DNA from 2 places in the Pseudomonas sp. ES4 genome. Region 2 is predicted to be linked to the other one. Evidence: riboswitches for the same ligand, from Rfam matches in the RefSeq annotation. Region 2 holds a riboswitch; the other holds the start of a gene.
What was found. A riboswitch is a leader RNA that binds a small molecule or an ion and turns the genes downstream of it on or off. The one in region 2 is predicted to bind cobalamin.

Region 1: linked by a shared signal. The riboswitch ahead of cobW (cobalamin biosynthesis protein CobW) and the one ahead of cobO (cob(I)yrinic acid a,c-diamide adenosyltransferase) in region 2 are both predicted to bind cobalamin.

What each region holds. Positions count from the first base shown of each region.
Region 1 covers NZ_JBOBDO010000002.1:293,786-298,111, reverse strand. The annotation lists gene ACQ4OB_RS03580 (cobalamin biosynthesis protein) at 1-78, opposite strand, end outside; gene ACQ4OB_RS03575 (CbtA family protein) at 75-782, opposite strand; gene ACQ4OB_RS03570 (CbtB domain-containing protein) at 794-997, opposite strand; cobalamin riboswitch at 1,120-1,348, opposite strand; cobalamin riboswitch at 1,566-1,779, shown strand; gene cobW (cobalamin biosynthesis protein CobW) at 1,881-2,954, shown strand; gene cobN (cobaltochelatase subunit CobN) at 2,958-4,326, shown strand, end outside.
Region 2 covers NZ_JBOBDO010000013.1:36,304-40,629, reverse strand. The annotation lists gene ACQ4OB_RS15900 (cobyrinate a,c-diamide synthase) at 1-883, opposite strand, end outside; gene cobO (cob(I)yrinic acid a,c-diamide adenosyltransferase) at 894-1,505, opposite strand; cobalamin riboswitch at 1,587-1,817, opposite strand; gene ACQ4OB_RS15890 (hypothetical protein) at 1,972-2,556, shown strand; gene ACQ4OB_RS15885 (PQQ-dependent sugar dehydrogenase) at 2,624-3,931, shown strand; gene ACQ4OB_RS15880 (O-methyltransferase) at 4,050-4,326, opposite strand, start outside.

The DNA.
Region 1 (4,326 bases), on a different contig from region 2:
CCGCAACGTGCTGACGGGGCAGCCGCGCTGGCAGCCCAGGCCGACCACTAAAGTCGGCGCTGTGCTGATCTCACTCATGCGTGGTACTGACCATCGCTTTTGCGGCGGAACAACCAGGCACTGATCAGGCCCAGGGCCAGCCAGAATGCCACGTTGGTCAGCTGCGAAGCGATTTTGAACTGAGCTTCCAGGGCTTGTGGAGCCAGCATCGAGTGAACTTCCGGTTGTGGTGCGCCGATCACGTGAGGAACGGCCAGGATTGCCACGCCGAGCACTTTCATCAGCCAGTGACGGCTGAACACGATCAATGCAATGCCGACTGCTGTGGAGGCCGCCGTGCCGATCCACCAGACCTGTCGTTGCGCCAAATCAGCGGCGGCAGTGCCCGGCAGTTCGGGTGGCAGACCGAGGGTCGGTGCCAGTACGAACGTGGCATAACCGGCCAGGCCCCAAAGCAGGCCCTGGGAGGTTTTGGTCGGTGCGCGCAAGGTGTAGAGACCGGCCAGCATCAGGGCGAAACCGACCGCTATCACCAGGTTGCCGCCGGTGGTGGACAGCACGCGCTGCCAGCCGTCTGCCGGTTCCCAGGCCTCGGCATCGTGGGTGTGAGCGGCGACAGCACCTGCGGCGTGTTCGTGAACTTCAACCGCGGCGGGCTCGGATTTTTCGTAAGTCTCGGCCTGCAAAATCAACGGAGCCACCCAGAAGCTTTGCAGCAGGGTCAGCAACAGGGCGGCCAGCAGCCCGGTGAACCCTGCGGTTTGCGCAATACGCTTGATCATGTCAGCAGGTCTCAATGGCACGGAAATGCAGAGCTGTGGCGGGTATCGTGCGCGGCATTGTGCACCGCTTCGATGTGCGAGAAACCGGCGAAATACACAAGGCTGGCACCCAGGATCGACGCGCATACGGCGGCGGTCAGGCGTTGGGTCAGGGTATGGGTGGTGCTGGCGGTGCTCTTATCGGTGTTGCTGCCGGTGCTGCTGATGATCGACATGGCGCTTCCCTCTGGTCTGTCAGCGGGGTGATATAGAGCGCATGGAAGACCCCTGCGAGTCGGGCACGCAGAGGTTCAAACAGCGCCCGCCCACCGCGGGTTTGTTATTCAGTGATCGTAATGGTCACTTTGTGTTGCGGGCCGGTCTCCGGGCTCACGAGGGGCACTGGCTTTCGCCTTGACCTGCAAGCATCACCTTCCCATGCCGAACTGCTGGCACAGTGGATCTGACGCTTCGCTCGCTTACCGTTGCGGGGGCAGCACCGGACTGACATGGCTTTAGAGTAAAGCACATGATTCACCGGTTTCCCGTTTCACCCTGTGAAGGGCACCCGTAACAAGGCGTGTAGGAGAGCATGGGCGGGGGTTGGGCGTCAATTGGCAAGGGTTCTCGTTTGAGTTGATCGTTCCCACGCTCTGCGTGGGAATGCAGCCCGGGACGCTCCGCGTCCCTTTCACAGCCGAACGCGGAGCGTCCGTTGAGGCATTCCCACGCAGAGCGTGGGAACGATCATCAAAGGGGGCACCACAGAATTCAGGTCAACATTGACCCGCCCCCACACGATGCGTAGCCTTGCGCTTTCGAGGTTCTTCGGTGTCTGCCGAAGCTAAGAAGGGAACGCGGTCGATGCCGCGGCTGCCCCCGCAACTGTGAACGGTGCTGTTCGCTGCCACGCCACTGCAAACCCTGTGCAACGGGGTCGCGGGAAGGCGCAGCGAATGCCAGGCCCACAAGCCGGCACACCGTCAGCCAGGAGACCTGCCTCGAAACAGATTCTCACTACAACCGGGCGGGGTGATCCGGTGGCGGAACTCTTGCGCGCGTGCATCCGCCGCTGCGATTGTCGTCCCGTATGCCCGCCACCTTGCCAAAGGGCATCCGATGAAAACACTGGCCAAACTCCCCGTCACCATCGTTACCGGCTTCCTCGGCTCGGGCAAAACCACGTTGCTGCGGCACATGCTCGACAACGCTCAGGGCCGTCGCATTGCGGTGATCGTCAACGAGTTCGGCGAGCTGGGCATCGACGGCGAAATCCTCAAGCAGTGCTCCATCGGTTGCACTGAAGAAGAAGCCAACGGCCGCGTTTACGAACTGGCCAACGGCTGCCTGTGCTGCACCGTTCAGGAAGAATTCTTCCCGGTGATGCGCGAACTGGTCGCCCGTCGCGGCGACCTAGACCATATCCTCATTGAAACCTCGGGCCTGGCCCTGCCAAAACCGCTGGTGCAAGCCTTCCAGTGGCCGGAAATCCGTAGCGCCTGCACCGTTGACGCGGTGATCACCGTGGTCGACAGCCCAGCGGTCGCTGCCGGCACCTTCGCGGCGTTTCCGGACCAGGTCGATGCCCAGCGCAAACTCGACCCGAACCTGGACCACGAATCGCCGCTGCACGAACTGTTCGCCGACCAACTGGCCAGCGCCGACCTGGTGATCCTCAACAAGGCCGACCTGATCAGCCCTGAAGACCTGGCCCGCGTACGCCTGGAAGTCGCTGAAGAACTGCCGCCAGCGGTGAAAGTCATCGAAGCCAGCAGCGGTCGCGTGCCACTGGACGTGCTGATCGGCCTCGGCGCCGGTTCCGAAGAACACATCGACAGCCGTCACAGCCATCACGATCACCACCATGAAGATGAAGACGGCCATCACGATGAGCATGACCACGACGCATTCGACTCCATCTCCATCGAACTGCCGCAAGCCGACGAAAGCCTGCTGCTGGACGCGCTGACTCAACTGGTGGTCCAGCACGGCATTTTGCGCGTCAAAGGTTTCGCGGCGATTCCGAACAAGCCGATGCGCCTGCTGATCCAGGGCGTGGGCACGCGTTTCGACAAGCATTTCGACCGTCAGTGGGGCGCCGACGAAGCGCGTACCACGCGTCTGGTATTGATCGGCCAGAAGCTGGACGCCACTTTGCTTGAAGCGCAATTGCGCGCTGCGCTCAGCGTTTAAGCCATGCACCTGCTCAGGACCCAGCCCGGCGGTTTCGTGTCGGATGACAACATTGCCGACCTTGGACAAACCCCCGCCGAGCTGGTGATCCTGTGCAGCGGCGACTCTAGCCTGGCGCTGCTCGCCGAAGCCGCGCAGCAGTTGCCCGACGATTACCCCAGCGTGCGCCTGGCCAACCCGATGCAGGTGCAGAATCACGCCTCGGTCGACTTGTATGTCGACGAAGTGCTGCGCCACGCCAAGGTGATTCTGATCTCGCTGCACGGCGGCATCGCCTATTGGCGTTACGGCGTCGAGCGTCTGGTGCAACTGTCGGAGCGCGGTGTACAGCTGATTCTGGTGCCCGGCGATGACCGCCCGGACCCGGAACTCAGCGACCTGAGCACGGTGGACGCGCAAGACCGCGACCGACTCTGGCAGTTTCTGCGTCAGGGCGGCATGGGCAATGCCCTGGATTTTTTCCGTTGCCTTGCCAATCGCTGGCTGGATCGCGACTACGCCTGGGCCGAGCCGCAAACCCTGCCGCGCACAGCGATTTACCACCCGCACAAAAGCCCCGCTGAACTGAAGGATTGGCAAGCCGACTGGCAGGCCGGTCAACCGGTGGCGGCGGTGCTGTTCTACCGCTCGCATTTGCAGGCGGCCAACACCGGTTTCATCGATGTTTTCTGCCAGCGTTTGCAGGCGGCGGGGTTGAACCCGTTGCCAATTGCTGTGGCCAGTTTGAAGGAACCCGGCTGCCTGACGGTGGTCGAGGACTGGCTGGATGAAGTCGAGGCCGGCGTCATTCTCAACACCACCGGTTTCGCCCAATCCAGCCCCGAAGCGCCGCATCTGCGACCGTTTCGCCGCAACATTCCAGTGATCCAGGCGATCTGCGCCCAAGACAATGAACCCGGTTGGCGCGCCAGCGAACAAGGCCTCGGTCCCCGCGACTTGGCGATGCACATCGCACTGCCGGAGCTGGACGGGCGGATCATCAGCCGGCCGATCAGCTTCAAGGACCTGGCCTGGCGCAGCGAGCGTAGTCAATCCGATGTGGTCTGCTATCGACCTGCACCTGCGCGCATGGATTTTGTCGCTGAGCTGGCGCGACGCTGGATTGATCTGGCGCGAGTGCCCAACGCTGAAAAACGCATCGCCCTGATCCTCGCCAACTACCCGACCCGCGACGGGCGCATCGGCAATGGTGTCGGCCTCGACACTCCGGCCGCGGCGCTGAACATCCTGCGTGCGCTGCATAAAGAAGGTTATCCGCTGCCGGCCGAGTTGCCTGATAGCGGCACCGCGTTGATCCAGCAATTACTCGGCGGCGTCAGCAATGACCTCGACACCCTCGACCAGCGCCCGTGTATGCAAAGCCTCGCGCTGG
Region 2 (4,326 bases):
GATGCAATTCAGGATAACCGCCAGGCAGATAGAGGCTGTCTGCCTCCGGCAGTTGCATGTCACGGATCGGCGAGAAAAACGACAACTCGGCGCCCATGGCCCGCAGCAGATCCAGGCTCGCGCCGTAGGTAAACGCAAAGGCTTCGTCCCGGGCCACGGCAATTCGCACACCGGCCAGCAAGGGTTCGGCTGCGATCATTTCAGGCGCGGCGAATTCCACAGCCGGTGGTAGAGCGACATCGCAACTGCTGGCCAATGACTCGGCGGCGGCATCGAGGCGCAGGTCGAGATCGTTCAACTCACTGGCCTGAACCAGCCCGAGGTGCCGACTCGGCAATTCGATACCGGTTTCCCGGGACAGCGCGCCATACCAGCGCAAACCTTCAGTCAGACTGCCTTCGAGCAACTGCGCATGGCGCACGGTGCCGACGCGGTTGGCCAGCACACCGGCAAACGGCAAGTCCGGCTGATACTTCGCCAGCCCCAACGCCAATGCGCCAAAGGTCTGGGCCATGGCGGTGCCGTCGATCACGCCGAGCACCGGCACACCGAAGTGCCGCGCCAGATCAGCGCTGGACGGCGTACCGTCGAACAGCCCCATGACGCCTTCGATGAGGATCAGATCGGCTTCGCCGGCCGCTTCCCACAACAGTCGACGACTTTCCTGCTCGCCGACCATCCACATGTCCAGTTGATACACCGGCGCACCGCTGGCGCGCTCGAGAATCATCGGGTCGAGAAAGTCCGGCCCGCATTTGAACACGCGCACCTTGCGCCCCTGATTGCGATGCAAACGGGCCAGCGCGGCGGTGACGGTGGTCTTGCCCTGACCGGAGGCCGGTGCGGCAATCAATACCGCCGGGCATTGACGATGGCTATTCATAAAGTGCAGCTCACAACTCGACGCCTTTTTGCGCTTTGATTCCGGCCTGGAACGCGTGCTTGATCACGCCCATTTCGGTGACGGTGTCGGCCAGCTCGATCATCTCCGGCTTGGCGCCGCGACCGGTGACTACCACGTGCTGCATTGGCGGACGGGCCTGCAAGTCGCTGAGCACCTGATCGAGATCCAGATAACCGTGCTTGAGCGCGATGTTCAATTCATCCAGCACCACCAGGCCGATCGACGGATCACGCAGCAATTCGCGCGACACTGCCCACGCGGCTTGCGCGGCGGCGATGTCACGCTGGCGATCCTGGGTTTCCCAGGTGAAGCCCTCGCCCATCACATGAAAACGCACCTGCTCCGGGAAGCGCCGGAAGAACAGCTCCTCGCCGGTGCTGTTGCGCCCCTTGATGAACTGCACCACGCCACACTGCATGCCGTGGCCCATGGACCGGGCGAGCATGCCGAAGGCCGAACTGCTTTTGCCTTTGCCGTTGCCGGTCAGCACCAGCAGCAGGCCGCATTCATTCGGGGAATTGGCGATGCGTTCGTCGATCACGGCTTTTTTGCGCAGCATGCGCGCCAGATGACGTTCGTCACGATCGGGGGTATCAGTCATGGGGGAGCTCTCCGTTGAGGCTGGATAACGGCGGGCAGGCACAAGAATAGACGGCAACAAGCCTGGCATCGCCCACCGTGATGCCGCTGGATGGATCAGGCCGGTCTCCGGGCTCATGAGCGGCGATTTGCCTGACTGCGCGCCTTCCCATGTCGACGACACAGTGGCTCAAGGCGCAGTTTTTACTCATTTACCGTTGCGGGGGCAGCGCCGGGATCATGGCTCTTCGTCGCTTGAAGAGCGTCACTCACCGGCTTCCCTGTTTCACTCTGTCAACCAAGGTCACAGAGCACCTGAAACAAGCCGCGAAGGTTAGAGGGTTGGGGATGGAGCGTCAATTGAAGACGGGCAGCCTGGGAGCGAATAACTGCTGTCGATCAATTATCTGACGCCAATCTTGTGCCACACTCCCAGCAGTGATATCAAAGAGCCACAATCTCACAACACAATAACAAGGGTGAGCCACATGCAAGGCATGATCATCAGCAATCCGAAGCTGGAATTCCTGCGACCGGTGCTGGAACGCTGGTTTGACTGTATCGACCGCTACAACGCCGTGCGCGGCGATAACGAAACGCCTTACTGGTTCGATGAAAAAGCCAACCTGAGCCTGCTGTCCGCCGCAGCCTGGATGGCAGAGATGGTTACGCTGCAGCAAACACCAACTCGTAAACAGGTCGAAGAAGGCGAACGCAATGGCCGCGCCGATCTGTTTATCGCGACGAGCGAAGAACGCGCTTACCTTCAGGCGACCCAGCGCTGGCCACGGGTCAACAACCTGAACCTGACTCAAGCGTTGCAGGACATCACCAGCGAAGCCAAACGCATCAGTTACGCCAGCGACCTGAAACTCGGCTGCCTATTCGTCGCACCGCAAAAAGCCCAACAAAGCGCCACCCCGGAAGAACTCCAGGACATGGTCGACGACCTGCAAAAGGAACACACATGCGCGGTGGCCTGGTACTTCCCCTATGCCTATCGCAAGTTGCGCAATGAAGCCGGCAACTATCACCCCGGCATCGCCGTGCTGTTCAAGGAAGCCCGCGGCTGACCGGTTGAACCATCGCGCACTGCACTTCTCTATTGATTAGCTCACTGCATTCATAGGGAAGATCAGCATGCGCAAGCCTCAGCTCGCTCTCGTCATCGTGCTCGCCGGAGGGCTTGCCGCCTGTGGTGAAACCGCCAGGCTGCAAGTCTCCGACGGCACCGGCCCATCGCCCAAGCTGCCAGAACCGAACAAGACCCTGATCCCGACGGTGAACATCGCCCCGGCGATCGGCTGGCCGGACGGCGCAAAACCTATCGCCGCGACAGGAACTCAGGTGGTGGCTTTTGCCGAAGGCCTCGATCACCCGCGCTGGCTCTACGTGCTGCCCAACGGCGACGTGCTGGTCGCCGAAACCAACGCACCCGCCAAACCCGATGCCGGCATTCGTGGCTGGATCATGGGCAAAGTCATGGGCCGTGCCGGCGCCGGCGTACCGAGCCCGAACCGCATCACGCTGCTGCGGGACAAGGACCACGACGGCATCGCCGAAACCCGTACGGTGTTCCTGGAAAACCTCAACTCGCCCTTCGGCATGACCCTGGTCGGCAATGACCTGTACGTCGCCGACACGGACCGCTTGCTGCGCTTCCACTATGAAAACGGCGAGACGGCGATCAAGTCACAGCCGATGAAGGTGATCGACCTGCCGGGCGGGACGCTGAATCACCACTGGACCAAAAACGTTATCGCCAGCAAGGACGGCAGCAAGCTGTACGTCACCGTGGGCTCGAACAGCAACATCGGTGAAAACGGCATGGATCAGGAGGAAGGTCGCGCGGCAATCTGGGAAGTGGATCGCGCCACCGGTAATCATCGGATCTTCGCCTCGGGGATTCGTAATCCAAACGGCCTGGCCTGGGAACCTCGCAGCGGCGCATTGTGGACAGCGGTCAATGAGCGCGACGAAATCGGCAGCGATTTGGTGCCGGATTACATCACTTCAGTGAAGGACGGCGGGTTTTACGGCTGGCCTTACAGTTATTACGGTCAGCATGTCGATGTTCGCGTCAAGCCGCAAAACCCCGACCTGGTGGCCAAGGCCATTGCGCCGGACTACGCGGTCGGCCCGCATACCGCCTCGTTGGGCCTGACGTTCGCTGAAGGCAACAGACTGCCGGCGCAATTCAAGGAAGGAGCATTCATCGGCCAGCATGGGTCATGGAACCGTAAACCGCACAGTGGCTACAAAGTGATCTTCGTACCGTTCAGCGCAGGGAAACCGAGCGGGCCGCCGATTGATGTGCTCACTGGCTTCCTCAATAACGAGGAAAAAGCCATGGGCCGGCCGGTGGGTGTAGTGATTGATCAGCAGGGGGATTTGTTGGTGGCGGATGACGTGGGCAACAAGGTGTGGCGCGTGTCGGCGGCTCAATAACTGCAATACACATCAACTGTGGGAGCGAGCCTGCTCGCGATGAGGCCGGTACACCCGACATTGAACTTGCCTGACCCACCGCTATTCGCGAGCAAGCCCGCTTCCACAAGAACCGCGTTCAGCGCTTGCGGCAGAGTGTGAGCCCATCCCCCAACGGCAACAGCGACAAATCCACACGCGAGTCATCCTTCAAGGCGCAATTGAGCGCCTGGATGGCTCGGGTGTCTTCACTCTCGGGATTGTCCTCAAGCACCCGACCACTCCACAGCGTGTTATCAAACACCGCCAGCCCGCCGACGCGCAGCAGACGCAATGCATGCTCCAGGTAAAGGGGGTAGTTGGCTTTGTCGGCATCGATAAAGATCAGGTCGAATGACTCTGGCTGATCCAGCTGA